DNA from 3 places in the Vogesella sp. LIG4 genome. Region 1 is predicted to be linked to each of the others. Evidence: riboswitches for the same ligand, from Rfam matches in the RefSeq annotation. Region 1 holds a riboswitch; each other region holds the start of a gene.
What was found. Region 1 has a riboswitch for glycine ahead of gcvT (glycine cleavage system aminomethyltransferase GcvT). Riboswitches for the same ligand answer to the same signal wherever they lie in the genome.
Positions count from the first base shown of each region.

Region 2: linked by a shared signal. The riboswitch ahead of glyA (serine hydroxymethyltransferase) and the one ahead of gcvT (glycine cleavage system aminomethyltransferase GcvT) in region 1 are both predicted to bind glycine.
Region 3: linked by a shared signal. The riboswitch ahead of glyA (serine hydroxymethyltransferase) and the one ahead of gcvT (glycine cleavage system aminomethyltransferase GcvT) in region 1 are both predicted to bind glycine.

Region 1 covers NZ_LT607802.1:134,827-145,080, forward strand. The annotation lists gene PSELUDRAFT_RS00610 (DMT family transporter) at 1-530, shown strand, start outside; gene gcvP (aminomethyl-transferring glycine dehydrogenase) at 623-3,478, opposite strand; gene gcvH (glycine cleavage system protein GcvH) at 3,611-3,997, opposite strand; gene gcvT (glycine cleavage system aminomethyltransferase GcvT) at 4,079-5,164, opposite strand; glycine riboswitch at 5,198-5,292, opposite strand; glycine riboswitch at 5,302-5,400, opposite strand; gene gluQRS (tRNA glutamyl-Q(34) synthetase GluQRS) at 5,564-6,460, opposite strand; gene fdxA (ferredoxin FdxA) at 6,530-6,853, shown strand; gene cheD (chemoreceptor glutamine deamidase CheD) at 6,896-7,498, opposite strand; gene PSELUDRAFT_RS00645 (chemotaxis response regulator protein-glutamate methylesterase) at 7,495-8,568, opposite strand; gene PSELUDRAFT_RS00650 (CheR family methyltransferase) at 8,572-9,432, opposite strand; gene PSELUDRAFT_RS19980 (methyl-accepting chemotaxis protein) at 9,417-10,254, opposite strand, start outside.
Region 2 covers NZ_LT607802.1:3,362,381-3,372,634, reverse strand. The annotation lists gene PSELUDRAFT_RS15650 (hybrid-cluster NAD(P)-dependent oxidoreductase) at 1-713, shown strand, start outside; gene PSELUDRAFT_RS19505 (hypothetical protein) at 671-898, shown strand; gene PSELUDRAFT_RS15645 (glycine betaine/L-proline ABC transporter ATP-binding protein) at 1,137-2,318, shown strand; gene PSELUDRAFT_RS15640 (proline/glycine betaine ABC transporter permease) at 2,383-3,261, shown strand; gene PSELUDRAFT_RS15635 (GlxA family transcriptional regulator) at 3,459-4,442, shown strand; gene PSELUDRAFT_RS15630 (choline ABC transporter substrate-binding protein) at 4,625-5,533, shown strand; gene PSELUDRAFT_RS15625 (hypothetical protein) at 5,582-5,776, opposite strand; gene PSELUDRAFT_RS15620 (L-serine ammonia-lyase) at 6,067-7,467, opposite strand; gene glyA (serine hydroxymethyltransferase) at 7,470-8,738, opposite strand; glycine riboswitch at 8,917-9,015, opposite strand; gene PSELUDRAFT_RS15610 (EAL domain-containing protein) at 9,276-10,254, opposite strand, start outside.
Region 3 covers NZ_LT607802.1:2,677,085-2,687,338, reverse strand. The annotation lists gene PSELUDRAFT_RS12655 (gamma-glutamyltransferase family protein) at 1-158, opposite strand, end outside; gene PSELUDRAFT_RS12650 (pseudouridine synthase) at 286-1,056, shown strand; gene PSELUDRAFT_RS12645 (23S rRNA (adenine(2030)-N(6))-methyltransferase RlmJ) at 1,209-2,066, shown strand; gene PSELUDRAFT_RS12640 (GFA family protein) at 2,239-2,640, shown strand; gene PSELUDRAFT_RS12635 (YitT family protein) at 2,713-3,348, opposite strand; gene mmuM (homocysteine S-methyltransferase) at 3,508-4,464, opposite strand; gene PSELUDRAFT_RS12625 (methyl-accepting chemotaxis protein) at 4,527-6,395, opposite strand; glycine riboswitch at 6,822-6,919, shown strand; glycine riboswitch at 6,921-7,016, shown strand; gene glyA (serine hydroxymethyltransferase) at 7,158-8,411, shown strand; gene PSELUDRAFT_RS12615 (L-serine ammonia-lyase) at 8,676-10,076, shown strand.

The sequences.
Region 1 (10,254 bases):
GGCTGCTGCGCGAGCATCTGTCGTCCACCCGCGCGCTGGCCTGCGGAGTGGCGCTGCTGGGGCTGGCGCTGGCCACCGGGCTGTTCGACCAGCCGGCCGCGCAGGTGCTGAGCAGCAGCTACCTTACCGGCCTGCTGCTGTGCCTGTTCGGCTCGCTGTGCTATGCCGGCGTGCCGCTGATCGCCAAGCTGGCGCCGGGTGTCAGCGCCTTCGCGCTGGCGTGGTGGCAGTGCGCGGTGGGTGTGCTGCTGAGCTGCTGGTGGCCGCTGTGGCATGGTTGGCCGCAAGCCGGCGCGGCCTGGGGCTGGCTGGTCGGCCTGGGCAGCCTGCACACCGGCCTTGCCTACGTGCTGCTGTATGCCGGCATGAGCCGGCTGCCCACCAGCCGCATCGCGGTGCTGCAGTTCATCTACCCGGCCACCGCCATCGTCATTGACTGGCTGGCCTACGGCCACGCACTCGGCCCGCTGCAGTTCGGTGGCCTGATCCTGCTGGGCGGTGCGCTGTGGACGGTGCGGCGCAGCGCCTGAGGGCACCTTGGCCAGGCTGTAAACAAACAAAAAGCCCCGCTTGCGCGGGGCTTTGCCATGCCGACGTTGGCCGCATGCGGCCAACCTTGGGCTTACTGGTAGCTGTCGATGGACGGGCAGCTGCAGATCAGGTTGCGGTCGCCGTATACGTCGTCGATACGGTTCACGCTCGGCCAGAACTTGTTTTCCAGCACGTACGGCAGCGGGAAGAAGGCTTCTTCGCGGCTGTACGGGCGGGTCCACTCACCGGCGATGTCTGCCTTGCTGTGCGGCGCGTTCACCAGCGGGTTGTTGTCCGCCGGCCATACGCCGTTCTGCACCTTGTCGATTTCCTGGCGGATGGCCAGCATCGCAGAGATGAAGTGGTCCAGCTCGGCCTTGGATTCGGATTCGGTCGGCTCGATCATCAGCGTGCCCGCTACCGGGAAGCTCATGGTCGGCGCGTGGAAGCCGTAGTCCATCAGGCGCTTGGCCACGTCCACCTCGGTCACGCCGGAGGCGGCCTTCAGCGGGCGCAGGTCGATGATGCACTCGTGTGCCACGCGGCCGTTGCGGCCGGTGTACAGCACCGGGTAGTGCCCCGACAGGTGCTTCATCAGGTAGTTGGCGTTCAGCAGCGCCATTTCGGTGGCGTGCTTCATGCCTTCCGCGCCCATCATGCGGATGTACATGTAGGAGATCGGCAAGATGGAAGCGGAGCCGAACGGCGCAGCGGATACCGCGCTCTGGCCGGCCACGGCGCCCGGTACGGCGGACACCACGTGGTTGGCCATGAACGGTGCCAGGTGCGACTTCATGCCGATCGGGCCCATGCCCGGGCCGCCGCCGCCGTGCGGGATGCAGAAGGTCTTGTGCAGGTTCATGTGCAGCACGTCGGCGCCGATGTCGGCCGGGCGGGTCAGGCCCACCTGGGCGTTCATGTTGGCGCCGTCCATGTACACCTGGCCACCGGCCGCGTGCACGATCTCGCAGATTTCCTTGATGCCTTCCTCGAACACACCGTGGGTGGACGGGTAGGTGATCATCAGCGCGCCGAGGTTGGCCGCATGCTGCTCGGCCTTGGCACGCATGTCGGCCATGTCCACGTTACCGTTGTCGTCGGTCTTCACCACCACGACCTGCATGCCCAGCATCTGCGCGGTGGCCGGGTTGGTACCGTGCGCGGATTGCGGGATCAGGCAGATGGTGCGGTGCGCTTCGCCACGGCTGGCGTGGAAGCGGCGGATCGCCAGCAGGCCGGCGTATTCGCCCTGCGCGCCGGAGTTCGGCTGGATGGAGATGGCGTCGAAACCGGTGATGGCCATCAGCTGCTGCTGCAGGCCTTCGATCATTTCCAGGTAGCCAGCAGTCTGCTCGCGCGGTGCGAACGGGTGCATGTTGGCGAATTCCGGCCAGGTGATCGGAATCATCTCGCTGGTGGCGTTCAGCTTCATGGTGCAGCTGCCGAGGCTGATCATGGAGTGGTTCATCGCCAGGTCGCGGTTTTCCAGCTTCTTGAGATAGCGCAGCATCTCGTGTTCGCTGTGGTGGGTGTTGAACACCGGGTGCGACAGGATGGCGGACTCACGCTTCAACGCGGCCGGGATGGCATCGGCGGCAGCGGCGTCCAGCGCCGCGATGTCGGCCGGCTTGCCGGTGAAGATTTCCACCAGCTGTGCCAGGTCGGCGGTGGTAGCGGCTTCATGGAAGGCCACGCCCAGCACGCCGTTGCCGGCGTCACGCAGGTTGATGCCGGCGGCCAGCGCAGCGGCGTAGACCTTGGCCGCATTGGCGCCCAGGTCAACCTGTACCGTGTCGTAGAAGCGATCGAACACCAGCTTGCCGCCGGCTGCCTTCACCGCGTGGGCGAAGATGGCTGCCATGCGGTGGATGCGAGCGGCGATGCGCTTCACGCCCTCGGCGCCGTGGTACACGGCATACATGCCGGCGATGTTGGCCAGCAGCACCTGCGAGGTACAGATGTTGGAGTTGGCTTTCTCGCGACGGATGTGCTGTTCGCGGGTCTGCAGCGCCATGCGCAGCGCGGTCTTGCCCTTGGCATCCACCGATACGCCGATGATGCGGCCCGGTGCCGAGCGCTTCATGTCGTCCTTGAACGCGAAGAAGGCAGCGTGCGGGCCGCCGAAGCCCATCGGCACGCCGAAGCGCTGGGTGTTGCCCACGGCCACGTCGGCGCCCATTTCGGCCGGCGACTTCAGTGCCACCAGTGCCATCACGTCAGCGGCAACTACTGCCAGCGCGCCCTTGGCCTTGGCAGCGGCAATGTACGGGGTCAGGTCCAGCAGCTCGCCGGATTCGCCCGGGTACTGGAACAGCACGCCGAAGTACTCGCCGTTGCCGGCTTCTTCCGGGTGGCCCTGCACCAGCTCGAAGCCGAAGTATTCGGCGCGGGTCCGCATCACGTCCAGGGTCTGCGGCAGCACGCGGCTGTCCACGAAGAACTGGTTGGACTTGGACTTGGACACGCGGCGCGCCATGGCCATGGCTTCGGCAGCAGCGGTGGCTTCGTCCAGCAGCGAGGCGTTGGCCACTTCCAGGCCGGTCAGGTCGATGATCATCTGCTGGAAGTTCAGCAGCGCTTCCAGGCGGCCCTGGGCGATTTCAGCCTGGTACGGGGTGTAGGCGGTGTACCAGCCCGGGTTTTCCAGCACATTGCGCAGGATCACGCCCGGGGTCAGCACCGGGTAGTAACCCAGGCCGATGAAGGAGTTGTTCACCACGTTCTTGCTGGCCACGGCCTTGAGGTCGGCCAGGGCGTCGGCTTCGCGCTGCGCCGGCGGCAGATCCAGCGCGCGGTTGAAGCGGATGTTGGCCGGCACGGTCTGCGCTACCAGGTCTTCCAGCGAGGAAGCGCCCACGTAGGACAGCATCTCGGCCTTCTCGGCCTCGCACGGGCCGATGTGGCGTTCGATGAATTCTTGATGATTGAAGAGTTGCGAGAGCGACATGTCTTCGATTCCGTCTTAGCTAGCCACACGATGCGCAGCGTCGGTGGGGTTGGCCGCAAGGCCCGCCCGCAGGGCGCATCGGGAGGCAAAAATACAAAAGCCCCGCCATCTTGCGACGGCAGGGCCCTTCGATCAGGCGCCGATTTCGGCTGCGTAGGCAGCGGCATCCATCAGGCGATCCAGATCAGCGGCGTTGGCCGGCTTGATCTTGAAGAACCAGGCTGCGCCGTACGGATCGCTGTTGGCCAGATCCGGAGCCGCTTCCAGATCGCTATTCACTTCCAGCACTTCGCCGGCGATCGGGGCGTAGATATCGGAGGCGGCTTTTACCGACTCCACCACACCTGCCTGTTCGCCTTCGCCCAGCTGGCTGCCAACGGCCGGCAGTTCCACGAACACGATATCGCCCAGCAGCTCCTGGGCATGTTCGGTGATGCCGATGCTAACGGTGCCGTCAGCTTCCAGGCGCAGCCATTCGTGGCTGGATACGTATTTCAGTTCGGCGGGAATGTTGCTCATGTGATTCTCCTGATGCAGATAGTTTGGATCTAGATTGGGTAGTACCGGGGCGACGCTCTCGCCTCGTCGTTATACACCAGCTTATTCAAAAACTTTCTTACCGTTGCGTACGAACGGCATTTTCACCACGCGAACCTCGGTAAGCGTGCCGCGCAGATCCACCAGGGCGGTGGCGCCGGTAGCGGCCGGCACGCGGGCAATGGCGATGGAATGCTTCAGGGTCGGCGAGAAAGTGCCGCTGGTGATGATGCCTTCGGCGCCATCCACCACTACTTTCAGGCCTTCGCGCAGTACGCCGCGGCCTTCCAGCACCAGGCCCACCTGCTTCATGGCCACACCGGCAGCCTTCTGGGCTTCCAGTGCCTTGCGGCCGGTGAAATCGCGCTCTTCCGGGTTCCAGGCGATGGTCCAGCCCATGCCGGCTTCCAGCGGCGACACGGTTTCGTCCATGTCGTGGCCGTACAGGTTCATGCCGGCTTCCAGACGCAGGGTATCGCGTGCACCCAGGCCGATCGGCGCTACGCCGGCAGCTTGCAGCTGGTTGAAGAAGGTGATGGCTTCGGCAGCGGGAATCATGATTTCCAGGCCGTCTTCACCGGTGTAACCGGTGCGGGCCACGAACCATTCGCCGAACGGCAGGCCCTGGAATACTTTCAGGCCCTGGATGGCTTCTGCCCAGTCCGGCTTAACGGCACAGACTTTGGCAATGGCCTGCGGACCTTGCACGGCCAGCATGGCCAGGTCGCGGCGCACTTTCAGTGCCACGTCGAAACCGGCGGACTGCTTGTCCATCCATGCCAGGTCTTTTTCGGTGGTGCCGGCGTTGATCACCATGCGGTAACCGTTGGCCGCAAGGTAAACGATCAGATCGTCCACCACGCCGCCTTGCTCGTTGAGCATGCCGGAGTAGAGTGCCTTGCCTTCGAAGCCCAGTTTGGACACGTCGTTGGCGATCAGCTTTTGCAGCCAGGCTTTGGCGTCGCTGCCGGTGATGTCCACCACGGTCATGTGGGACACATCGAACATGCCGGCGTCGTTACGCACGATTTCATGTTCTTTCAGCTGCGAGCCGTAATGAATGGGCATTTCCCAGCCGGCAAAGTCAACCATCTTTGCATTGGCGGCAATATGCGCATCAAACAGTGGGGTACGTTTCGGGGCCGTCATGGGCAAATCCTCGGAGTGAGTTATTCCTCTATCTCACACCCCTCTGTCCATGCACCTGAGATTTTCCGGCATTGCGCCGTTAGCCCCTTCGGTGGGCGCGATATGCGCCGCTCTCCAGATTCAGCCGATCTTGCGACCGGATTCTTGCAGTCCTTTTGCCTGAGCGATTGCGGGTGCACTTGCGCCTTCGGCGGCAACCGGCCTATCGGCTAGCTGCGCTCTCCTGCGTGAATGGCCGGATTATCGTCGCGCCCTGCCGGCTTGGCAAGTCGGGTTTTGTCCATTTTTCAGATACTTGCGACAAGTCCTGGACAAAAAAGCATGATATTTCGCTTTACGGCCAAGCAGTTAGCCACAAACCAGCCGCCAGGGGCTGTTGGCGCCAGCGTTGCAAGATGCTCAAACAATTGTCACCGGCCCGGCCGGTACCTGTGTCAGCTGCCAGTGGCTGTGGGCCCACTGCCACAGTTCCGCCACCGTCCCCGCCGCGCTTGGCGCCGCATGCCCCAGCCGTTGCAGGGCCTGGCGCAGCTCCTGTGCGGCCAACGTTGGCGAGATGGCCGGCGCCAGCGTCTGTTTGGAAAGCTTCTCGCCGGCGGCATTCACCATCAGCGGCAGGTGGCAGTGGCTGACCGCCGGCCCGCCCAGGCATTGCCGCAGCCACAGCTGGCGCGGCGTGGACACCAGCAGGTCGGCGCCGCGCACGATGTCGTTGATGCCCTGCGCGATATCGTCCACCACCACCGCCAGCTGATAGGCCCAGAAGCCATCGGCACGCAGCAGCACGAAGTCGCCGATATCGCGCTGCAGCTGCTGCGCGTAATAGCCCTGCAGGCGATCATCGAAACCCAGCTCTTCATCCGGTACCTGCAGCCGCCAGGCACGCGGGCTGCGCCCCGGCGCCAGCCCGTGGCGGCAGGTGCCCGGGTAGACCATGCCGTCCAGCCCGCGCAGGCCGTGCTCGCTGATTTCCTTGCGGGTACAGCCGCAGCCATAGGCATCGCCCTGGGCAACGAGCTGGTCCAGCGCCGCGCGGTACAGCTGATGGCGCTGGCTCTGGTACACCACCTCGCCATCCCACTCGAAGCCGAAGACTTCCAGCGTGCGCAGGATGTTGGCTGCAGCACCAGGCATTTCGCGCGGAGGGTCGAGATCTTCCATGCGCAGCAGCCACTGGCCGCCGCGGCGACGGGCTTCCAGGTAGCTGCCCACGGCCGTGGTCAGCGAGCCGGCGTGCAACAGGCCGGTGGGGCTGGGGGCAAAACGGCCACGGTAAGCGGGATCAGGGGCAGACATTCGGCGCGGAGCAAACAATAATCACAGCTGGCTACCGATAACGGTGTGCACAGCCGTGGAGGGCGAAAAATGACGCACGTTGTAACCGAAGCCTGCATCAAATGCAAATACACCGACTGCGTGGAGGTGTGCCCGGTGGACTGCTTCCACGAAGGCTCCAACTTCCTGGCCATCGACCCGGACGAGTGCATCGATTGCACGCTATGCGTGCCGGAATGCCCGATCGATGCCATCACCACCGAGGAGGATCTGCCGCCGGCGCAGCACCACATGCTGGCGCTGAATGCCGAGTTGTCCAGGGTCTGGCCGGTGATCGTGCAGCAGAAGGAGCCGCTGCCGGATCACGAGCACTGGGCCAAGGAGACAGGCAAGCTGCCGCTGCTGGAGCGCTAGATATCGCAAGTTGGCCGCAGCCTGCGGCCAACCCTGCCCGGCTCAGATGAACAGATCCACGTCGCCGCCGGTCTTGCGTTCGCTGTCGCTGTCGATGCGGCGGCGGTAGCTTTCTTCTTCCTGCACCAGGGTATGCTGCGGGCGGAGTTTCTTGATCAGCACCTTGCCGCTGTCGGTGAAGAAATACACCTTGCGTGCGATGTCGGCGCCCAGGTCCTCCGCCACGATGGGGATGTTTTCCTGCGCCAGGAAGGCTCGCACGAAGCCGGCATTGCGCTGGCCGATATTCGCCTTGCTGATGCCGTCCAGCACGTTGCCGCCGCCGAACACCTTGGCTTCCAGGCTGCGGCGGCTGGCACCGAGCTTGAGCATGTCGTTGATCAGCAGCTCCATGGCGTGGGTGCCGAAACGCGCCGGCATCAGGCTGTCGCGGTTGCCGTTGCCGTGGTCCGGCAGCATGAAGTGATTCATGCCGGCAATGCCGGTTTCGCGGTCGCGCAGGCAGGCGGACACGCAGGAGCCCAGCACCGTTACCAGCAGCAGGCCGTCGTCGGTGGCCTGGAACTCGCCCGGCAGCAGCTTGGCGGCGTGGCGGTTGAAATGTTTGTCGAGGTAGCGGTGTTCCGCATGACCGGCCAGCATCATGCCTCCCGCTTCTGTTGGCCGCACAGATAGGCCAGCACGCGCTCGGCCATGCGCGGCAGCGGCACCACTTCGTGCACCGCGCCGATCTCGTAGGCGGCGCGCGGCATGCCGTACACCACGCTGCTGGCCTGATCCTGCCCCAGATTGTAGCTGCCGGCCTCGCGCATGCGCAGCATGCCGGCAGCGCCATCCTTGCCCATGCCGGTGAGGATCACCCCTACCGCGCGCTTGCCCAGCAAGGCCGCCGCCGAGTCGAACAGCACATCCACCGACGGGCGATGGCGATTCACCGCCTCGCCCTGATCCAGGTGGGTGAACAGCTGGCCACCGCGGCTCACCACGCTCAGGTGCGAGTGGCCCGGCGCGATGTAGATATTGCCGGCCTGCAGCGGCTGGCCGTCGCTGGCTTCGCATACCGCCATGGCACAGCACTGGTCCAGGCGGTTGGCGAACGACAGCGTGAAATGCTCCGGCATGTGCTGCACCACCAGCACCGGCGGGGTATTGGCCGGCAGGCCGCTGAGGAATTCGCGCAGCGCCTCGGTGCCGCCGGTGGAGGCGCCCGCCACGATCACGGCATCCTTGCGCAGAATGTTCTGGCTGCCCGCCAGCGGCACAGGCTGTGGCTGCGCCTGGACGAAACGGCTGGGTAGTTGCACGCGCGCGGCGGCGGCGGTGCGTATCTTGTCGCAAATCAGCTCGGCATACTCCTGCATGCCACGGCCGATATCGACCTGCGGCTTTTCAATACAATCCACCGCGCCCAGCTCCAGCGCGCGCAGGGCGATGTCGGAGCCGGCGGCGGTCAGCGAGGAAATCATCAATACCGGAGTTGGCCGCAAGCTCATCAGCCGGCGCAGGAACTCCAGGCCATCCATGCGCGGCATTTCCACGTCCAGGGTGATCACGTCCGGGTTGCTTTCGCGGATGCGCTCGCGCGCGGCCACCGGGTCCGGCGCCACCGCTACCACTTCCATGTCCGGCTCGGCATTGATGATCTTGCCCAGCAGCTCGCGTATCAGCGCCGAGTCGTCCACCACCACCACGCGTATCTTGCGTCCCGCTGCCATGCGTTATCCACCCGCCAGGCGGTAAGCAGTCTTGCCGCATGGCACAAAGGTCTGACTGATGTGCTGGATGTTCTCGGAGTGGCCCAAGAACAGCAGCCCGTGCGGCTTCAGGTAGCGGGCGAAGTGTTCGATGATGCCGGCCTGCGTCGGCTTGTCGAAGTAGATCAGCACATTGCGGCAGAAGATCACGTCGAACAGCCCCAGCTGCGGCCAACTATCGTCCACCAGGTTGATGCGGCAGAAGCGGATCTGCTGCGCATAGCTGGCCTTCACCTTGACCTTGCCGGCATTGCCGCCCACGCCGCGCACGAAAAACTGCCGCAGCAGCTCCGGCGCCAGCGAGGCGACCCGGTCGGCGCCGTAGACGCCGGCCGCCGCCTTGGCCAGTACATTGGTATCGATGTCGGATGCCACGATATCGTAGCTGCCACCGGCCAGACTTTGCGCCAGCGTAAACAATATCGAATAAGGCTCCTCGCCGGTGGAGGCAGCCGAACTCCACACCCGGTAGCCGCCCTCGTCGCCGGCATGCTGCCGCGCATGCTGGCGCAGGATGTCGAAATGGTGGCCCTCGCGGAAGAAGGCGGTCAGGTTGGTGGTGAGCGCATTGATGAAGTGCTCCCACTCCCGCTCGCCCTGCGGGGAATGCAGCAGCGCCAGGTAGTCGGCAAACGAGCGGAAGCCCTGGTGGCGCACCCGCTTGGCGAGCCGGGCATACGCCATATGGTTCTTGGCGTCGCTCAGCGCGATGCCGGTGCGGTCGTACAGCAGCGATCTGACCGCGTGGAAATCCGCCTCGGAAAAGTGCAGATCACGCGGAAAGATCGCGCCGTCGTCGCTGGCCGGCTTCAGAACTCCTCCCACTCGCCTTCATCACTGGGTACGGGATGCAGGGGCGAATGCACCGCCGGCGCATGGTTGCGCACCACGGCCGGAGCCTGGGCGCCCGCCGGTTTGGGCAGCACGATAGCCTGCCGCGCCACCGGCGCCGCGGCGCTGGCGACATGGTTGGTCGCCGGTCGTGCGGCACGGGCGCTGCTGTCCAGGTGGAAGATGGATACCGCATCCAGCAATACGCCGGCCTGCTCTTCCAGCGATTCGGCAGCGGCGGCGGCTTCTTCCACCAGCGCGGCGTTCTTCTGGGTGTTCTCGTCCATCTGGCTCACCGCCAGGTTCACCTGCTCGATGCCGGAACTCTGCTCGATGGAAGCGGAAGAAATCTCGCTCATGATGTCGGCCACGCGGCGGATGGAGGTCACGATCTCCTCCATGGTCCGGCCGGCTTCGTCCACCAGGCGCGAGCCGGATTCCACCTTGTCCACCGAGTCGCCGATCAGGCCCTTGATCTCCTTGGCGGCGGCGGCGGAACGCTGCGCCAGGTTGCGCACTTCGCTGGCCACCACCGCAAAGCCGCGGCCCTGCTCGCCGGCGCGCGCGGCTTCCACCGCGGCGTTCAGCGCCAGGATGTTGGTCTGGAAGGCGATGCCGTCGATCACGCTGATGATGTCCACGATCTTGGTGGCGCTCTGGTTGATCTCGTTCATGGTGGATACCACCTGTCCTACCACCACCCCGCCGCGCGAGGCGATGTCGGAAGCGCCCACCGCCAGGCTGTTGGCCCGACGCGAGTTATCGGCGTTCTGCTTCACGGTGCTGGTGATCTCTTCCATGCTGGAAGCGGTTTCC
Region 2 (10,254 bases), 920 kb from region 1:
TCCTGTCGGCCGGCAGCGGCATTACGCCGCTGATGTCGATGAGCCGCGCGCTGGGTGACCTGGGCGGCAGCATCGACGTGGCTTTCGTGCATAGTGCCCGCACGCCGGCCGACCTGATCTTCCGCCACGAGCTGGTGCAGCTGTCACGGGCGCGCCACGGCTTCCGCCAGGCAGCGATCGTGCAGAGCCGTCATCCGGAACCGGAATGGACGGGCCTGGAAGGGCGGCTGGATCTGGCCGGCCTGGAGCGGCTGGTGCCGGATTTCCGCGAACGCGAGGTGTTCTGCTGTGGCCCGGCGCCCTACATGACCGGGGCGCGCGAGCTGTTGCAGTCCGCCGGCTTCGACATGACGCACTACCACGAGGAAAGCTTCAACTTTGCCGATCTGAACGCCGGCAGCACCGCGGAAGCGGCGGTGGAGGAGGCTGCACCCGCCTGCGAGGGCGAAACCGGCTTCGAGGTGCGCTTTGCCAAACTGGGCGACATCGTGCAGACCAAGCCCGGGCAGACCATTCTGGCTGCGGCGCAGCAGCAGGGCTTGCGCGTGCCCTCGTCTTGCTCCAAGGGCTTGTGTGGTACCTGCAAGACCAAGATGCTGGAAGGCAAGGTGGACATGAAACACGGTGGCGGCATCCGCCAGCGCGAGATCGACCAGGGCTGGATCTTGCCTTGCTGCAGCGTGCCGTTGACACCGGTGGTGCTGGATCGCTGAGTTGTTTTTTTGCAACGCTGGCACGAAAAAAACCGTTCACCTGCGGGTTGAACGGTTTTTTTACGCCTGAGCGTTGGTTGAACCAAGATATGGACAAATTGTCCGACACCTGTCTTCTGGCGACAATAGTTGTGTTTTTCGCCACTGCAGCATGCACCGAAAGTGCGCTGGAAGTGCCCGTCTGACGGGCATTCCCTTGATTTCGCCTCCACTTGTGGTACTGATTGGTGCGATGTCGTTTTCGGGCAGGTTGGTGTCGGTTGATCATTGGCTCCTCAAGCGTATCGTCCATATCTTTTTCCTTGATACAAATCAATTACTACAACAGCTTGGGTGTGGCGCAGCACGCTCCCGTGCATCGGTGCACGGCGGGCACGGCGCTTGCTGCAATACGGCAGCCTCGCCAGGGCAAAGGAGAAAGCAATGCAGTCAGGCAAGATCGTGGTGGAAAACCTGTACAAGGTTTTCGGAGAAAAGCCACAAGAAGCAATGCGTCTACTCAAGCTTGGAGAAAGCAAGGAGTCGGTATTTCGCAGTACCGGCCAGGTAGTCGGCGTGAACAACGTGTCGTTCTCGGTCAACGAGGGCGAAATCTTCGTGCTGATGGGTTTGTCCGGCTCCGGCAAGTCCTCGCTGATCCGACTCATCAACCGGCTGATGGATCCCACCGACGGCCGCATCCTGCTGGATGGCCAGGACATCACCAAACTGTCCCCCAACGACCTGGTGTCGCTGCGCCGCCGCGACATGAGCATGGTGTTCCAGAGCTTTGCGCTGATGCCGCATCGCAACGTGCTGGATAACGCCGCCTTCGGCCTGGAGATCGCCGGGGTTGGCCGCAAGGAGCGCGAGAAGCGCGCCATGGAGGTGCTGGAGCAGGTTGGTCTGGCCACCTTCGCCAAGAAGATGCCGCACGAGCTGTCCGGCGGCATGCAGCAGCGTGTCGGCCTGGTACGCGCACTGGCGGTGAACCCGTCTCTGATGCTGATGGACGAGGCGTTCTCGGCACTCGACCCGCTCAAGCGCAGCGAGATGCAGGACATCCTGCTGCAGCTGCAGCGCGACCATCGCCGGACCATTTTCTTCGTGTCCCACGATCTGGAAGAGGCGCTGCGCATCGGCTCGCGCATCGCCATCATGGAGGGCGGCCGCCTGGTGCAGGTGGGCACGCCGCAGGAGATCATCGAAAACCCGGCGGAAGACTACGTGCGGGAATTCTTCAAGAGCGTGGATACCTCGCGCTACCTGCTGGCCAAGGACCTGATCGACCCGCATGGTGTGGGCCTGATGGTGAACGGCAATCTGTCCGGCGCCGCCGACCCGCAGCACCACTGGGTGGCCTGCGTGTCCGGCGACCACAAGCTGCTGGGCCTGGTGGGCCGCGATTCGCTGGGGGCGGAAGGCTGTAATCCGGCCGAGCGCTGTGTGCCGGTATCGCCGATCACGCCGGCGTCGGCGTTGCCGGACGTGCTCAAGCGCCTGCAGGGGCAGCGCGAGCCGCTGCCGGTGATCGACCACGATGGCCGCTACCTGGGGGTGATCACTGCCTCCAGCGTGCTGTCCAAGTTGTCGGAACACCGCCTGCAAAGCAGCGCCGTACACTGAGCCGCGACCGATCCCCGATTGATGAGGACGGCGCGCGACGCCTGTCCCGAATGGAGTCCCCACCATGAACGACCTCTGGCAGCAATTCATCGCCAATCCACACAGCTTCCTGCCCATCGGCGAATGGGTTAACGGTTTCATCCGCTTCCTGCTGGACAACAACGCCGGGGCCTTCGACGCCATCGGCAAATCGGTGGACCTGTTCGCCGAACACATCGAGGTGGCGCTGCTGTCGCTGCCGGCCTGGCTGCTCATCGGCTTCTTCTTTGCTCTCGGCATCTGGCGCCTTGGCTGGAAATTCGCTGCCTTCGTACTGGCTGCGTTTTCCCTGATCCTGGTCACCGGTTTCTGGGCGCAAACGGTGTCCACGCTGGCACTGACGTTGTCTGCCACCCTCATCAGCCTGATGATCGGCGTGCCGCTGGGCATCTGGTGTGCCCGTAGCCGCCGTACCAACACCCTGGTGCGCCCGGTGCTGGACTTCATGCAGACCATGCCCGCCTTCGTGTACCTGATTCCGGCCGCCATGTTCTTCGGCCTGGGTCGCGTGCCGGGCATCCTGGCCACCGTGGTGTTCGCGGTGCCGCCGGCAGTGCGCCTGACCAGCCTGGGTATCCGCCAGGTGAACAAGGAGCAGGTAGAGGCCGGCCACGCCTTTGGCTGTACCCCGACCCAGCTGCTGTTCAAGGTGCAGCTGCCCATCGCGCTGCCGGCCATCATGGCTGGCGTCAACCAGACCATCATGATGGCGCTGTCGATGGTGATCATCGCCTCCATGGTGGGTGCTGGCGGCCTGGGTAACGACGTGCTGGCCAGTATCCAGCGTCTGGACGTGGGCCTTGGCTTCGAGAGCGGTCTCGCCGTGGTGCTGCTGGCCATCATCCTCGACCGCCTGACCGAAAGCTTTGGCCGCGGCCCGGCGCCGCAGCAGGGAGGCCACTGATACAGGCTGATGCTTTAATCTGAATGGCGGGCCGGCATGACCGGCCCGTTGGAACCTGTTTACGATCGGCTGCGCGCCTGCTGGCGCGCAACTTCGTAAACAGGCTCTTGCCGCAACACCAGTACCGGTTCACGTTTGTTCTAGCACCCGCCACGAGGTGCACACCCCCAACCACACACCATCCACCGGAGGTCACCATGAGCCCGCAACAACTTGGTTCGCTCGCTCACATCGGTTTCCTGATGTTGCCCAATTTTTCCATGATTGCCTTTGCCAACGCGGTGGAACCGCTGCGCATGGCCAATCACCTGTCACGCAAGAGGCTGTACCGCTGGTCGCTGATCTCCGCTGACGGCCAGCCGGTGGCTGCCAGTAATGGCCTGTCGCTGGCGCCCACCACCGCGCCGGGCGAGCCGGGCGATTACGACCTGCTCATCGTCTGCGGCGGCATCCAGGTGCGCGAAGCCGCCAGCGATGGCGCGCTGGCCATCATCCGCCGCTTTGCCAGCGCCGGCGTGCCGCTGGGCGGAGTCTGTACCGGCGCCTTCGCCCTGGCGAAGGCGGGGGTGATGAACGGCTACCGCAGCAGCATCCACTGGGAAAACCTGTCCTCCATCCGTGAAGAATTCCCCAAGACGCAGTTCTCCAGCGAACTGTTCGTGATCGACCGCGACCGGCTTACCTGTAGCGGCGGTACCGCGCCGCTGGATCTGATGTGCAACCTGATCCGCCACAAGGGCGGCAAGGGGTTGGCCGCAGACGTGTCGGCGCAGTTCATCGTCGACCGCATCCGCGACCAGCACGACCACCAGCACATCCCGCTGCTGGCGCGGGTAGGTACCGGCCACGAGTCGCTGATCGATGCCGCGCTGGCGATGGAAATGAACATCGAGAACCCGCGCCCGCTGGACGACCTGGCCGCCGAGCTGGGGGTGTCGTTGCGCCACCTGGAGCGCCTGTTCAAGCGCTATCTGGGCAGCACGCCAGCGCAGTACTACCTGGACCTGCGGCTGCGCCGCGCCCGCGAGCTGCTGCTGCAGACCAATATGAGCGTGATGGAAGTCACTGTCGCCACAGGCTTTTTGTCGTCTTCCCACTTTTCCAAGTCTTATCGCAACCTGTTCGGCTACCCGCCAAGCCGTGAACGCCAGCAGCTGGCGCTCGAAGCGGCAATTATGTGATCTCAATCAAGGCGCCTGCTGGCAATTGCTTGTCGAAAGCAAGCAAGTTGACTGCGGGCGACATGGCAATCTGGCAGTTGCTGCCACAGGAGCGGCGATTGCCCGGCGCTTTGGCGCTACCGAACGAATTGCAGAAGACAGGAGCTAAGTTAATGAATGCTTACAAGCTTGCAGGAGCACTGTTGATTGGTGCCGTTAGCAGCGCGGCACTGGCGACCGATACCGCCCAGTGTCAGAAAGTGCATTTTGCCGATGTGGGCTGGACCGACATCGCCGCTACCACCGGCATGGCCAGCGTTGTGCTGGAAGGCCTGGGCTACACGCCGAGCACCACCATCGCCTCAGTGCCCATCACCTTCGCCGGCATCAAGAACAAGCAGATCGACGCCTTCCTCGGCTACTGGAACCCCAGCATGACGCCGATGATCGAGCCGTTCGTGAAGGCAGGGCAGATCAAGGTGCTGGACCGCCCCAACCTAGTGGGTGCCAAGTACACGCTGGCAGTACCTGCCTACGTGGCGGCAGCCGGTCTGAAGAGCTTTGCCGACATCGCCAAGTTCAAGGACAAGCTGGATGGCAAGATCATCGGTATCGAGCCGGGCAACGATGGCAACAACCTGATCCAGGAAATGATCAAGAAGAACCAGTTCGGCCTGTCCGGCTTCAAGCTGGTTGAGTCCAGCGAGGCAGGCATGCTGTCCGAAGTGGAACGCGCCATTCGCCAGAAGAAATGGGTAGTGTTCCTGGGCTGGGAACCGCATCCGATGAACGTTAAGTACAAGATGACCTACCTGTCCGGCGGCGACGACGTGTTCGGCCCCAACTACGGCGAAGCCAAGGTATTCACCGCCCTGGCAACCGACTACCAGGCACGCTGTCCGAACGTGGCGAAACTGCTGACCAATATGCAGTTCACCACCGACATCGAAAACCGCGTGATGGGCCCGATCATGGACAAGGAGAAGCCGGAACTGGCTGCCAAGAACTACCTGAAGAAGAACCCGTTCATGCTGAAGAGCTGGCTGGCCGGTGTAACCACCTTCGATGGCAAGGACGGCATGAGCGCCGTGCAGCACCACCTGGCCAACTGATAGCATCAGCATTGCCACCAGGGCCGCCATCGCAGATGGCGGCCTTTTTCATGGTCTGGAGGGTGGTTTGCTGCCGGCGGCCTGGTCACGATAGACATTCTTGAACAGCAGCATTTTCTGCAGGTGCTCCTCCTGGCGCCCTGGAAAGCCGCAGTGTAGTGCGAAATGTTCGCTTTCCTTGAAGGTGCCAAACAGTCGGTCCCACCAGCTTTTCCAGCAGGCAATGCTGTCACCTGCCGACAATCAACGCTTCCAGAAACGGATGCGCCAGCTGCTGCAGGAGTTTACTGACCTGCATCAGGAAGGTCTGGCCCGAGCGACGGATGATCAGCATGGCACCAGCCTGCTGCTGGCGATCCGGCCATGGGAGCCCCGTGTTTTCGAGTCGATGCGCAGAGCGCCTGACGATAGAAAGTATCGAGAGGCGTGACAGCCAGCGAGCCTGGCGGCAGGGCGGGAAGCTGTTAGCAAAAAAAACGCCCGCGTGAGCGGGCGTTGTCATGTCTGCGGCCAACGTTGGCCGCAAGCGGGCATCAGCATTCCACGATGTTTACCGGCACTTCGATCACGTTGATCGCCAGGCCGCCACGCGCGGTTTCCTTGTACTTGTTGCTCATGTCGCGGCCGGTGTCGCGCATGGTCTTGATCACCCGGTCCAGCGATACGAAGTGCTGGCCGTCGCCACGCAGCGCCATGCGCGCGGCGTTGATGGCCTTCACCGCCGCCATGGCGTTGCGTTCGATGCACGGCACCTGCACCAGGCCGCCCACCGGGTCGCAGGTCAGGCCCAGGTTGTGTTCCATGCCGATTTCGGCGGCGTTTTCCACCTGCTCAGGCGTGCCGCCCAGCACCTCGGCAAGCGCGCCGGCGGCCATGGAACAGGCGGAGCCCACTTCGCCCTGGCAGCCGACTTCGGCGCCGGAGATGGAGGCGTTGAGCTTGAACAGGATGCCGATGGCGCCGGCGGTGAGCAGGAAGCGCACCACGCCGTCCTCGCTGGCATTGGGCACGAAGCGGGCGTAGTAGTGCAGCACCGCCGGGATGATGCCGGCCGCGCCGTTGGTGGGCGCGGTGACCACGCGGCCGCCGCCGGCGTTTTCCTCGTTCACCGCCAGTGCGTACAGGTTCACCCAGTCCATTACCGTCAGCGGGTCGCGCAGCGCGGCCTCCGGGGCGTTGGTGAGTTTGCGGTACAGGTCGGCGGCGCGGCGCTTCACTTTCATGCCGCCAGGCAGGATGCCTTCGTGGCTGCAGCCGCGCTGCACGCAGCTTTGCATCACCTGCCAGATCTGCAGCAGGCCGGCGCGTACTTCCTCCTCGCTACGCCAGGCCAGCTCGTTTTCCAGCATGATCTGGCTGATGCTCTTGCCTTCGCTTTGGCACAAGGCGAGCAGCTCGGCGCCATTGCTGAACGGGTGGCGCAGTTCTTCGCTGCCCGGCGGGGTAAAGCCGGCATCCACTGCCGCCTCGTCCACCACGAAGCCGCCGCCTACCGAGTAGTAGGCGCGCTTATCCAGTACTTCGCCCTTGTCGTTACGCACCTCGAAGGTCATGCCGTTGGGGTGGAACGGCAGCGTCTTGCGCTTGTGCAGCACCAGATGCTCGCTCTCGGCAAAGACGATTTCGTGGCTGCCCAGCAGGCGCAGGCGCTTGCTGTCACGAATCGCCGCTACCATCTGCGGCACCGCGTCGGTGTCCACGGCATCCGGCAGCTCGCCCTGCAGCCCCAGCAGCACGGCGATGTCGGAGCCGTGGCCCTTGCCGGTGGCGCCCAGTGAGCCGAACAGCTCGCAGCGCACGCTGGCCACCGCCGGCAGCACGCCGTCGCGTTCCAGGCGGGCGATGAACTGCCGCGCGGCACGCATCGGGCCGACGGTGTGGGAGCTGGACGGGCCGATGCCGATCTTGAACAGATCAAACACACTGATGGCCATGATCAGCTCCCGCTGGCAGCGCGGTATACCGGGAAGGCCGCGCACAGCTCGGCCACCTGGCGCTTGACCTTGGCGGTAACGTCCGGGTTCTCGATATCGTCGAGGATGTCGCATACCCAGTGCGCCACCTGGCGTGCCTCGGCTTCCTTGAAGCCACGGCTGGTGATGGCCGGGGTGCCGATGCGGATACCGCTGGTCACGAACGGGCTTTGCGGATCGTTCGGCACCGCGTTCTTGTTCACGGTGATGTGGGCGGCGCCCAGCGCGGCATCGGCCGCCTTGCCGGTGAGGCCCTTGTCGATCAGGCTCAGCAGGAACAGATGGTCGTCGGTCTTGCCGGACACGATGCTGTAGCCGCGGTCCTGGAACACCTTCACCATGGCGCGGGCGTTGGCCAGCACCTGTTTCTGGTAATCAACGAATTCCGGCTGCAGCGCTTCCTGGAAGGCCACCGCCTTGGCGGCGATGACGTGCATCAGCGGGCCGCCCTGGATGCCGGGGAACACCACCGAGTTCAGCTTCTTCTCCAGTTCCGGGTTGGCCGCAGCCAGAATCAGGCCGCCACGCGGGCCGCGCAGGGTCTTGTGGGTGGTGGTGGTCACCACGTGGGCGTGCGGAATCGGGTTCGGGTACAGCCCGGCAGCCACCAGGCCGGCCACGTGGGCCATGTCCACGAACAGGTAGGCGCCGATGCTGTCGGCGATCTCGCGCATGCGCTTCCAGTCGACGATCAGCGAATAGGCGGAGAAGCCGGCCACGATCATCTTCGGCTGGTATTCGTTGGCCATGCGCTGCACTTCGTCGTAGTCGATCTCGCCGGTTTCCGGGTTCAGACCGTATTGCACCGCGTGGTAGATCTTGCCGGAGAAGTTGACCTTGGCGCCGTGGGTGAGGTGGCCGCCGTGGGCCAGGCTCATGCCGAGCACGGTGTCGTGCGGCTCCAGCAGCGCCATGTAGACGGCGGCGTTGGCCTGGCTGCCGGAGTGCGGCTGCACGTTGGCGTAGTCGGCGCCGAACAGCTGCTTGGCGCGGTCGATGGCCAGCTGCTCCACCACGTCCACGTGTTCGCAGCCGCCGTAGTAGCGCTTGCCGGGGTAGCCCTCGGCGTATTTGTTGGTGAGCTGGCTGCCCTGGGCCTGCATCACGCGCGGGCTGGTGTAGTTTTCGGAGGCAATCAGCTCGATGTGGTCCTGCTGGCGCTGGTCTTCGGCCTGCATGGCGGCCCACAGGGCGTCGTCGAAGCCGGCAATCTGCATATCTTTGGTAAACATGGCGCTCTCCAGACAAGGGCGCGGCCAAGGTTGGCCGCAAGCCCGGTAAATGGGGGTGGGTGGTCGCCTGGCGACCCGTGCTTGCCCCCTCTGTCCGTGTGCCTGAGAGATTGGGTGCGCGCTGCGCACCGTGCTGCCTTCGGCGAGGCGCCGCTGATGGCGCCTGCTCTCCAGAGAGCCTGGGCAGACAGTCCTTTTGCCTGAGAGTTTTCGGGGCGATTCCCCTTCGGCGCCGCCGCTGGACTGCTGTCCGGGCGATCTCTCCTGTCTGCCTGATGTGGCTGCAGCTCAATCTAGAGAGCGCCCGCGCCAGCGTCAATCGATGCCGGCAGGGTAAAAACGGGCAGCTTCGCGATGCTTGCTGGTGCTGGCGGCGGCAGGTGGCGAAAACGATGATTTTCCGTCGCCGACGGAAGGAAAGCTGTCGGCTGTGACAATGCCGCGCCGGCAAACAACGGCATTGCCGGTGAAAACTAATTATTTGATTTTTATGGGAATTGATGTGTTTTTGCCACAACTGCGGTTGTGGCTTGTGAGCTACGGCTGCTTGTCCTGCGCAGCCTGTCTGGCCGGTTCGGCGCCGTGGCTGCTGGCCGGCAATGTGCCGGGCAGCAGGCAATCCTGCGGTGCCAGGTGGCGTAACTCGCAGTCTATGGTGAACGGTTGCGGGCGCATCACGGCGTAGCCCTGCACGTAGTCTATGCCCAGCATGGCGGCTGCCTGCATGATCTGCGGGGTCTCGACGAATTCGGCAATGGTGTGCTTGCCCATGACATGGCCGATGTGGTTGATCGCCGCCACCATGGCGTGGTCGATAGGGTCGTCCAGCATGTCCTTGACGAAGCTGCCGTCGATTTTCAGGTAGTCCACCGGCAGGTGTTTCAGGTAGCTGAACGAGGACATGCCGGCGCCAAAGTCGTCCAGCGAGAAGCGGCAGCCCAGCTTTTGCAGTTCGGTGATGAAGTGAATGGCGTCGCTGAGGTTGGCGATGGCGATGGTTTCCGTGATCTCGAAGCAGATGCGTTGCGGCGCGATGGCATGCAGGCGGAACTGCTCGTGCAGGAAGTCGAGAAAGCTGTCGTCGCCAATGGAGCTGCCGGACAGGTTGATGGCACAGGTGGTTACCTGGCTGCTGTGGCCATGCTGCTGGCGGCTGACCAGGGTGGCAAAGGCATTCTGTACCACCCAGCGATCTATCAGCGGCATCAGGCCGTAGCGCTCCGCTGCCGGGATGAAGCTGATCGGTGGCACCAGGCGGCCATATTCGTCGTACAGGCGCAGCAGCAGCTCGATGTGGATGCCGTCGTCGGTGTCGTTGCTTAGCGGGGCGATCTGCTGCGCGTACAGGCAGAAACGGTTCTCTTCCAGTGCCAGGCGGATGCGCTGCACCCAAGCCATTTCGCCATACTTCATCGACAGCTCGGAATCATCCGGGTGGTAGACCTGCACCCGGTTGCGCCCCTTTTCCTTGGCCATGTAGCAGGCCACGTCGGCGGCGCGCAGCGCCTCGGCCAGC
Region 3 (10,254 bases), 1.6 Mb from region 1:
GCCGCCACCGCGTCATGACGAGTGGCCCAGCCCGGTTTGTCCTGATAGCCGCTGGCCAGCTCCGGCTGCGTCGGCAGTGGGCTGTAGGTGAAAGACGGCGTGGCGGCGCAGGCGCCCAGCAATAGCGCCAAGGCAAACAGCGGTAAACGGGAAAGCATGGTGATTCCTTGCTCGTGGCGGGCAGCTTCATCGATAGCACACTTCATGCCACATGGCTTTACGCCATGCGGCCAACCCGCGTGCCGGCTTGCGGTAGAATGCGCGCTTTTGCCGCCGGCCCGCCGCATGCTCACTGTTCTCTACCGTGACGACTACCTGATCGCCATCGACAAGCCTTCCGGCCTGCTGGTGCACCGCAGCGAGATCGACCGCCGCGAAACCCGTTTCGCGGTGCAGCTGCTGCGCGACCAGATCGGCCGCCAGGTGTTCCCGGTGCACCGGCTGGATCGCGGCACCAGCGGCGTGCTGCTGTTCGCGCTGGATGCCACTACCGCGCGGCTGCTCAACGAGCAGTTTGCCGGCCGCCAGCCCGGCAAGACCTACCTAGCGGTGGTGCGCGGCCACCCGCAGGACAGCGGCGACATCGACCACCCCATCACCCGCCAACCGGACGAGCGCGAATACGTGCACGGTAATGCCCAGCTCAACGCCCAGCCGGCGTTCACCCGCTACCGCACGCTGGCGCGCTGCGAGCTGCCGTTCGCGGTGGACCGCTACCCGCAAAGCCGCTACGCATTGCTGGAGTTGCAGCCGGAAACCGGCCGCCGCCACCAGCTGCGCCGCCACCTCAAGCACATCGCCCACCCCATCATCGGCGACGCCACTCACGGCAAGGGCGTGCATAACCGCTTCTTCCAGCAGCAATTCAACGTTGGCCGCATGCTGCTGCACGCGGTGGAACTGCAGCTGACGCACCCGGTAAACGGTGAAGCGCTCTGCCTCACCGCGCCGCTTACTGGCGACTTCACCCGCCTGATCGGCGAGCTGGGCTGGCGTGAGGCGCTGCCAGTGGCATGGCTGGGCGACATAGAAGCAGCTCACGATCTCGCTAGCTAGGGCGCGACAAGGCGAAAACGACTGAGTAAGCGGAATTTACAAAAGTAAATGCGCATTGCGAAGCCGGTTTCAACGCCGTATCGCGCGAAGCGCAGCAGATCGTAAACCCGGCTTACGCTACAATAGCCGGCTGTTTTTGACGGCCCACGCCCATGCTCAGTTATCGCCACGCCTTTCACGCCGGCAACCACGCCGACGTACTCAAGCACCTGGTAGAGGTGCAGATTCTTGATTATCTCGGCCAGAAAGGCGCTTTCTGGTACATCGACACCCACGCCGGCGCCGGTGCCTACAGCCTCACCGAGGGCTATGCCACCAAGACCGCCGAATACGTGGATGGCGTGGCGCGGCTGTGGCAGCGCGACGACGCGCCCGAGCTGGTGCAGCGTTATCTCGAAGTGGTGCGCGGCATGAACCAGGATGGCGAGTTGCGCCACTACCCTGGCTCGCCCTGGTTCGCCGCCGAGGTAATGGCCGGCAGCGACAAGCTGCGGCTGTTCGAGCTGCACCCCAGCGATTTCGAGCTGCTGTCGCACTGCTTTGCCGACGCCGGCCGCCGTGTAAAAGTGGACAAGGCCAACGGCTTCGAGGCCATCAAGTCCATCCTGCCGCCGCCGCCGCGCCGCGCGCTGACGCTGATCGACCCGCCGTACGAGGACAAGGGTGACTACCAGCACGTGGTACGGGCGATGAAAGAGGCGCTGAAGCGCTTCGCCACCGGCAGCTACGCCATCTGGTACCCGCTGCTGCAGCGCAAGGACGTGGGCGACATGGTGCGCGAGCTGAAGAAGCTGCCCTGCCACAGCTGGCTGGACGTCACCCTCACCGTGCGCAAACCGTCGCAGGACGGCTTCGGCATGCACGGCAGCGGCATGTTCGTGGTCAACCCGCCGTGGACGCTCAAGGCCGAACTGGAAGCCGTGCTGCCCTGGCTGAAGGACGCACTGGCGGTGGATGCCGGTGCCGACTACAGCCTGGCCTTCCACGAGAACGGCCACCAGAAGAACTGACCCCACCCGGCCGCGCGCCGGGTTTTTGTTGCCCCGTCGTAGCCCGGATAAACGCAGCGCATCCCGGAAATCGCCTATCCGGCGTGCCACAGACCGCGCCACGCCCAACGGCCAGTAGCAGCCCTGCCCCGCAGCCGGCATCATGCCGATGCCATTCAGCCAGGAGGCCGCCATGATCAAGCAGGTCGGCAACACCCCCATCCGCGAATACCACACCGCCAGCTGCCACTGCGGCGCGGTGGTACTGGAGCTGCATCTGCCGGACGGCATCGTCGACCCGCGCCGCTGCGACTGCTCCATCTGCCGCCGCAAGGGCGCCATCGTCGCCTCGGTGCCGCTGGCCGGCATCCGCATCGTGCAGGGCGCGGACAAGCTCAGGCTGTACCAGTTCAACACCCGCACCGCCAGCCACTATTTCTGCGGTGAGTGCGGCATCTACACCCACCACCAGCGGCGCAGCAACCCGCAGCAGTACGGCTACAACGTCGGCTGCCTGGAAGGCGTCAACCCGTATGAACTCGGCCCGGTGCCGGTGAACGACGGCGTGAACCACCCGGCGGATCGCCAAGCCTGAACAGCATGCTCCAAAGCAGAAAAGGTTGGCCGCATGCGGCCAACCTTTTTCGTGTCCATCGCGCCAACGCGGCTATATGGCGATGTAGCGGTCCGGGCGGTGGTTGAAGCCGATCACCATGTTCAGCGCCGCGGCCCCCAGGATAGAGCCCAGCAGCGCCGGCCAGCTCACCAGCAGCAGCGAAGTGCCAAGAATCAGCAGATCCAGCCCCAGCTGCAGCTTGCCGGCGCGGATGCCGTAGCGATCCTGCAGGAACAGCGCCAGGATATTGATGCCGCCCAGGCTGGCCTGGTGGCGGAACAGCGCAATGAAGCCCATGCCCATCATCAGCCCGCCCACCAGCCCGGTGTAGAACGGGTTGAGGCTGCCCAGGTGCAGGAACTGGCCGTGCATGCTGGTGAACAGCGACAGCAGGCTCACCGCGATAAAGGTCTTCAGCGTGAAGCGCCAGCCCATGCGGCGCCAGGCCAGCCAGTAGAACGGCAGGTTGATGGTGAAGAAGATGGCGCCGAACGGCAGGCCGGTGCGGTAGTGCAGCAGGAAGGCGATGCCGGCGGTGCTGCCGGTGAGCAGGCCGGCCTGCTTGAACATCGCCACGCCGAAAGCCACCAGCAGCGTGCCCACCAGGATGGCGAGCACGTCTTCCAGCAGGCTGTGGGCGATGGCGGTATCCGCCTCGGGGATGGCGGATGGGCTGAGCGTGGTCATGATTGATATTGCGACGCAACAAAAGAAGTGGCCATTTTACTTTTCCACCCCGGCAACCACCAGCATCCAGATCAAGAATCCACGAAATGGCAATTCACTGCCATTACAGAAACAAATAAATCATTTTCCGGCAACTTTACGCCACAGCAAGCCACCACCTCATGCAGTACCCTGCCCTCGGCTGCCGCGCAGCCAGGCGGCCAGCGCGCGAATGTCGTCCGGCGTGGTGCGGCAGCAGCCGCCAATACAACTGGCGCCGGCCGCGCGCCACTGGCGGGCGGCATCGGCAAATGCCTGCGGTTCGTTGCTGTCGTGCCAGGTCTTGCTCACCGGGTCGTAGGTTTCACCGGAGTTCGGATAGGTCAGCAGCCGCTTGCCGCTGGCCTGTGCCGCCGCCTGCAACAAGGGCGCGATGTGGCGCGGCGCGGTGCAGTTCACCCCTACCGCCACCGCCTGGGCGAATGGCTGCAGCGCGGCGATAGCATCGGCCAGAGGAGTGCCTTCGCTCAGATTGGCATCGTCGCGGCAGGAGAAGCTGATCCACGCCGCAGCCTGCGGAAACTCGTCCCGCAGCAGCCGCGCCAGTGCCAGCGCCTCCTGCTGGCAGGGAATGGTCTCGCAGGCCAGCAAGTCCGGCCCGGCCGCCAGCAGTGCGGCGATGCGCGGGCGATGAAAGTCCACCAGCTGCTGCTCGGAGAGGCCATAGTGGCCGCGGTATTCCGAGCCGTCGGCCAGCATGGCGCCGTAAGGGCCCACCGAGGCCGCCACCAGCGGGCGCGTGCGGCCAACCCTGTTGTGCTCGTCGGCCCAGAACGCGTCGCGCGCCGCCTGCGCCAGCTCCACCGACAGCCGCATCAGCCGCGCAGCCTCACCGGCATCAATGCCACGACGGGCAAAGCCGGGGAAGCTCGCCTGGTAGCTGGCAGTAGTGGCCACGTCGGCGCCGGCCAGGAAGTAGTCGTAGTGCACATCGCGAATCAGCTGCGGCTGCTCGATCAGCACCCGCGCCGACCACAGCGCATCGTTCAGGTCGCAGCCACGGCGCTCCAGTTCCGAGGCCATGGCGCCGTCCAGCACGACGGGGCTGCTGCCGAATACGGTGAACGGGTCGCGCATGGCCGGCTCCTTAAATGAAAAACCCCGGCACGGGCCGGGGCGATGCAAGGCAGAGAATGCGCTCAGAGGCGGAAGCGGGCAACCAGCGACTTCAGTTCGTCGCCGCGCTGCGCCAGCAGGTTGATGGTGGCCAGCGCCTGCTGCAGGCTGCTGTCGGTCTGCTGCGCCATCACGTTCACGCGCTCGGCACTGCGTGCCATCTCGTTGGTGGCGATGCCCTGCTCGGCGGTGGAGGAGGTGATTTCGCCCATGCGCGAGGAGATTTCCTCGGCATTGCTCTTGATCACTTCCACCTTGTCGGCCGCCTGGCGCGACAAGGTGACACCGGATGCCACCTTCTCGTTGGTGGTATCGGCATGCTCGATGGCCTCGCCGGTGCGGCGGATCACGGTGTCGATCATCTCGGCGATCTGCACGGTGGCAGTGGCGGTACGCTCGGCCAGCTTGCGCACCTCATCGGCCACCACGGCAAAGCCGCGGCCGGATTCGCCGGCGCGGGCAGCTTCAATGGCCGCGTTCAGCGCCAGCAGGTTGGTCTGATCGGCGATGTCGCGGATCACGCCGACAATGCCCTTGATCTGTTCGGACTGGCCGGACAGGCTGCCCATTACGGTGTGCAGCGAAGCCACGGCGGTCTGGATGGACTGCACTTCGCGCTCCACCTCGGCCATGGCACGGTGCGAATCCACCGAGTTGCTGCGCGACTGCGCCACCAGCGCCTCGGTTTCGCCCACGTGGTCGGCAATGTGGTTGATGCTGACCGTGATTTCCTCGATGGTGGCCGCGGTAGCAGACAGCTCGGTGGACTGCACGCGGGAGTCCTGGCCGATCTGCTCGGCCACGCTGCTCAGCTCGCCGGCATCGCGTGCCAGGGCTTCGGATTCGTCGCGCACGGTGATGAACATCTCGCGCAGCTTGGCCACGAACTGGTTGAAGGCGTCGGCGATCTGGCCCACTTCGTCACGGTTGCCCACCGGCAGGGTCTTGGTGAGGTCGCCATGGCCGCTGGCCACTTCCTGCATCGCCTTGTGCAGGGTGCCCAGGCCGGACAGCATGCGTGCCACGCCCACATAGGCCAGGATGCTGGCCAGGATCATGCCGGCAATCGCCAGGCCCACCATTACCATCAGCAGCTGGCTCACCGGTGCCATGGCGGCAGCCTTGGGCACCAGCACGCCGAACAGCCAGTTGGTCTTCGGCACCGGGAACAGCGCCACCAGCTGGGTTTCGCCATCGATGGAGGCGGACTGGATCACGCCATCCTTGCTCAGGCCAGCCAGGTCGAAGCCTGGAATGACCTCACCGATTTTCTTCAGCGCGGAGTCTTTTTGCGGGTGGGCGATCACATCGCCTGCCGCGGTAATCAGGAAGGCGTAGCCATCGCCCGGCAGCTTGGCGGACACCACTTCTTCCACCACGCGCGCCAGCGTCACGTCGCCACCGGCTACCGCCACCAGCTGGCCGCCATCCTTGCGCGCCTGGGCAAAGGTGATGATCGGCTTCTTGGTTGCAGCGTCGATATACGGAGGCGAAGCGATAGGACCGTCGGAATCCTTGGCAGCCAGGTACCACGGCCGTACGGTCGGGTCATAGCCTGGCGGTACCGGTGTCGCCCCGGTGGGCTGGGTCATGGTCTTGTCCGGCTGGCCGATATACATGTCGTCAAAGCCACCGGCGGCCTTGGCCTGATCCAGTATCGGCTTGAGTTCGCCAGTACCGAAACGCGGCAGTACCGAAGCAGCAATATGCTGCTTGCTCTGCACCCACTCTGATACGAAGCTCACCTTATTGTCGGCAGCCATCTTGATCTGCCCTTCGATCTGGGTTGCCAGCGTGGCACTCATCTTCCAGTAGGCAACGCTACAGAAGACGACTGCCAGTGCTGCAATTACCAGCAGCACGAACGTCATCAGTTTTGCGCGCAAAGACATGATAGATACTTCCCCTGTTTATTGGATTTTGAAGTGAGTGGATGTTACTACCGGGGAGCGAGCCCCGTTCCTGTTATAGCCAGAAAACAATTTCATGCACTTTCTGCGTGCATTTGCGCCATGCTGTCGCAAAAAATTGATTTAAAACAACTTTGCAATTTCGATATGTTAGGTTTAAATCGCAAAAAATTCCATAGCCCCCGTAGACAATATGCAATGCGCAAGAAACTTCTGGCGCGATATGCCATCACCACCCGCAAACGGCAAATCCGGGCTGCAGCCCTTGTCCGGCGGCAAGCGCTAACTACTGTCAGCCAGCCACACCAATGCTGCACCTGCACATCGAATACTGTCCGACATGCGTTGACAGCCACGGCCAGCTTCTCTAGATTGCGCCAAGCTACGCAGCCAATCGCAAGGTTGGCCGCCACCAGTGCAGGAGAGACTGCCCGGATCTGATCCAGCGGCAGCGCCGAAGGGGAATCGCCCCAGAAACTCTCAGGCAAAAGAACTGCACTGGTCAGGCACTCTGGAGAGTAGGCCCGCAACCGCGCGGCCTCGCCGAAGGCAGCATGGCCAGTCAATACTGCGCCGCAATCTCTCAGGCAAAGGGACAGAGGGGGCATCGTCCGGTGATACCGGGCGGACGCCCCATTACCCTGTCTGCCATTCCACAGACCGTCCGTCCATCACCGCCCGTTTTATTCAAGGCGCGGTGCGGCCAACGTTTTGCCGCCTGCGCCGGCGACCAGGAGATACGCGATGTTTACCCAGGATATGCAGATTGCCGGCTTTGACGACGCCCTGTGGGCCGCCATGCAGGCCGAAGACCAGCGCCAGCAGGACCACATCGAGCTGATTGCCTCCGAAAACTACACCAGCCCGCGCGTGATGCAGGCCCAGGGCAGCCAGCTCACCAACAAATACGCCGAGGGCTACCCCGGCAAGCGCTACTACGGCGGCTGCGAACACGTGGACGTGGTGGAACAGCTGGCCATTGACCGCGCCAAGCAGCTGTTCGGCGCCGACTACGCCAACGTGCAGCCGCACTCCGGCAGCCAGGCCAACGCCGCCGTCTACATGGCGCTGCTGGAGCCGCACGACACTGTGCTCGGCATGAGCCTGGCCCATGGCGGCCACCTCACCCACGGCGCCAAGGTCAACTTCTCCGGCAAGATCTACCACGCCGTGCAGTACGGCCTGAACCCGGCCACCGGCGAGATCGACTATGACGAAGTGCAGCGCATGGCCAACGAATACCAGCCGAAGATGATCGTGGCCGGTTTCTCCGCCTACTCGCTGATCGTCGACTGGAAGCGCATGCGCCAGATCGCCGACAGCATCGGCGCCTACCTGTTCGTGGACATGGCCCACGTGGCCGGCCTGGTGGCTGCCGGGCTGTACCCGAACCCGATTCCGCACGCCCACGTGGTGACCACCACCACCCACAAGACCCTGCGCGGCCCGCGTGGCGGCCTGATTCTGGCTGCGGCCAACCCGGAACTGGAGAAGAAGCTGAACTCAGTGGTATTCCCCGGCATCCAGGGCGGCCCGCTGATGCACGTCATCGCCGCCAAGGCAGTGGCGTTCCAGGAGGCGCTGCAGCCGGAATTCGTCGATTACCAGAAACAGGTGCTGGCCAACGCCCGCGCCATGGTGAAGGTGTTCCAGGACCGCGGCTACAGCATCGTGTCCGGCAAGACCGACGACCACCTGTTCCTGCTGAGCCTGATCGACAAGGGCCTCACCGGCAAGGCGGCCGATGCCGCGCTGGGCGCCGCTCACATCACCGTGAACAAGAACGCGGTGCCGAACGATCCGCAAAGCCCGTTCGTGACCAGCGGCATCCGCATCGGCACCCCGGCCATCACCAGCCGTGGCTTCAAGGAAGCCGAGGCACGCCAGGTGGCGCACTGGGTCTGCGACATCCTCGACGATATCGAGAACCCGGAAGTGGGTGCACGCGTAAAACGCCAGGTAGCGGAGCTTTGCGCCGCGTATCCGGTCTATCGTTAAATAGTAATAAGAGCTTGTTCACGATCTCGTGAGCTAGAGCGAGACAAGGCGAAAATGGCTGAGGAAGCGGAATTGACATGGAGTCAATGAGCATTCCGAAGGTATTTTCAACGCCGTATCGCCGAAGCGCAGCAGATCGTGAATAAGCTCTAAGCGCTGCGGCCAACCCTGGCCGCGGTGCGTTATCCAACAGCACGGGGCCACCCCCTGTAAACCGGGCGCCGCCAACCCACGGCGGCGCCACAACCAGACAAGAGAAGCAGCATGGCTATCAGTGTTTTCGACCTGTTCAAGATCGGCATCGGCCCGTCCAGCTCCCACACCGTCGGCCCGATGCGTGCCGCGCGCCAGTTCATCGCCCGCCTGGAAAAGGATGGCCAGCTGAGCGCCACCGCGCGCGTGAAATCGGAAATGTTCGGCTCTCTGGGCGCCACCGGCAAAGGCCACGGCACCGATACCGCGGTGCTGCTGGGCCTGGCCGGCGAGCTGCCCGACCTGGTCGACACCGATGCCGTGCCGCAGATGCTGGCCACCATCCGTGCCGACAAGGCCATCACCCTGCTCGGCCAGCAGCGCATTGCCTTCAACGAGGCGGAAGACCTGCTGCTGTACAAGCGCAAGGCCCTGCCCTACCACCCCAACGGCATGATCTTCGAAGCCTTCGACGCCGACGGCAACAGCCTGTCCAAGCGTGCCTATTACTCGGTAGGCGGCGGCTTCGTGGTGGATGAGGCCGCCATCGACGCCGGCTTCGTGCCGCCGGGCGTTACCGAACTGAAGCACCCGTTCAAGACCGGCGCCGAACTGCTGGCCCTGTGCCAGCGCGAAGGCAAGAGCATCAGCCAGATCATGCTGGAAAACGAGCTGGCCTGGCGTAGCGAGGACGAAGTACGCGCCGGCCTGCTGCAGATCTGGCAGGTGATGCAAAGCTGCGTGCAGCGCGGCTGCAGCCACGAAGGCATCCTGCCCGGCGGCATGAAAGTGAAGCGCCGCGCCGCCGACCTGTACCGCAAGCTCACCAACGCCCCGGAAGCCGCGTTGCGCGACCCGCTGACGGTGATGGACTGGGTAAACCTGTACGCACTGGCGGTGAACGAGGAAAACGCCGGTGGCGGCCGCGTGGTCACCGCACCCACCAACGGCGCGGCCGGCATCATCCCAGCGGTGCTGCACTACTACGCCCGCTTCGTGCCCAATGCCAGCGAAGACGGTGTGGTGCGCTTCCTGCTTACCGCCGGCGCCATCGGCATCCTGTTCAAGCTCAACGCCTCCATCTCCGGCGCCGAAGTCGGCTGCCAGGGCGAAGTCGGTTCCGCCTGTTCCATGGCCGCCGGCGCGCTGGCCGAGGTGCTGGGCGGCACGCCTGAACAGGTGGAAAACGCCGCCGAAATCGGCATGGAACACAACCTGGGCCTGACCTGCGACCCGGTGGGCGGCCTGGTACAGGTGCCGTGCATCGAACGCAACGCCATGGCGGCAGTGAAGGCCATCAACGCCGCGCGCATGGCACTGCGCGGCGACGGCCAGCACTTCGTGTCGCTGGACCGGGTGATCAAGACCATGCGCGACACCGGCCGCGACATGAGCAACAAATACAAGGAAACCGCGCGTGGCGGCCTGGCGATCAACGTGATCGAAGTGCCGGTAAACATCGTGGAATGCTGATGCCCGCTTGCGGCCAACGTTGGCCGCAGACATGACAACGCCCGCTGCATGCGGGCGTTTTTCATGATCAACAGTAGATGCCGCGCCCGACTGCCGGGTGGCAACGATGAGTAGCGGCTACATCCGCGTAATGGACGCCACAGACAAAGCAAAGTTGGCCGCAATACCGTCAGGGCAT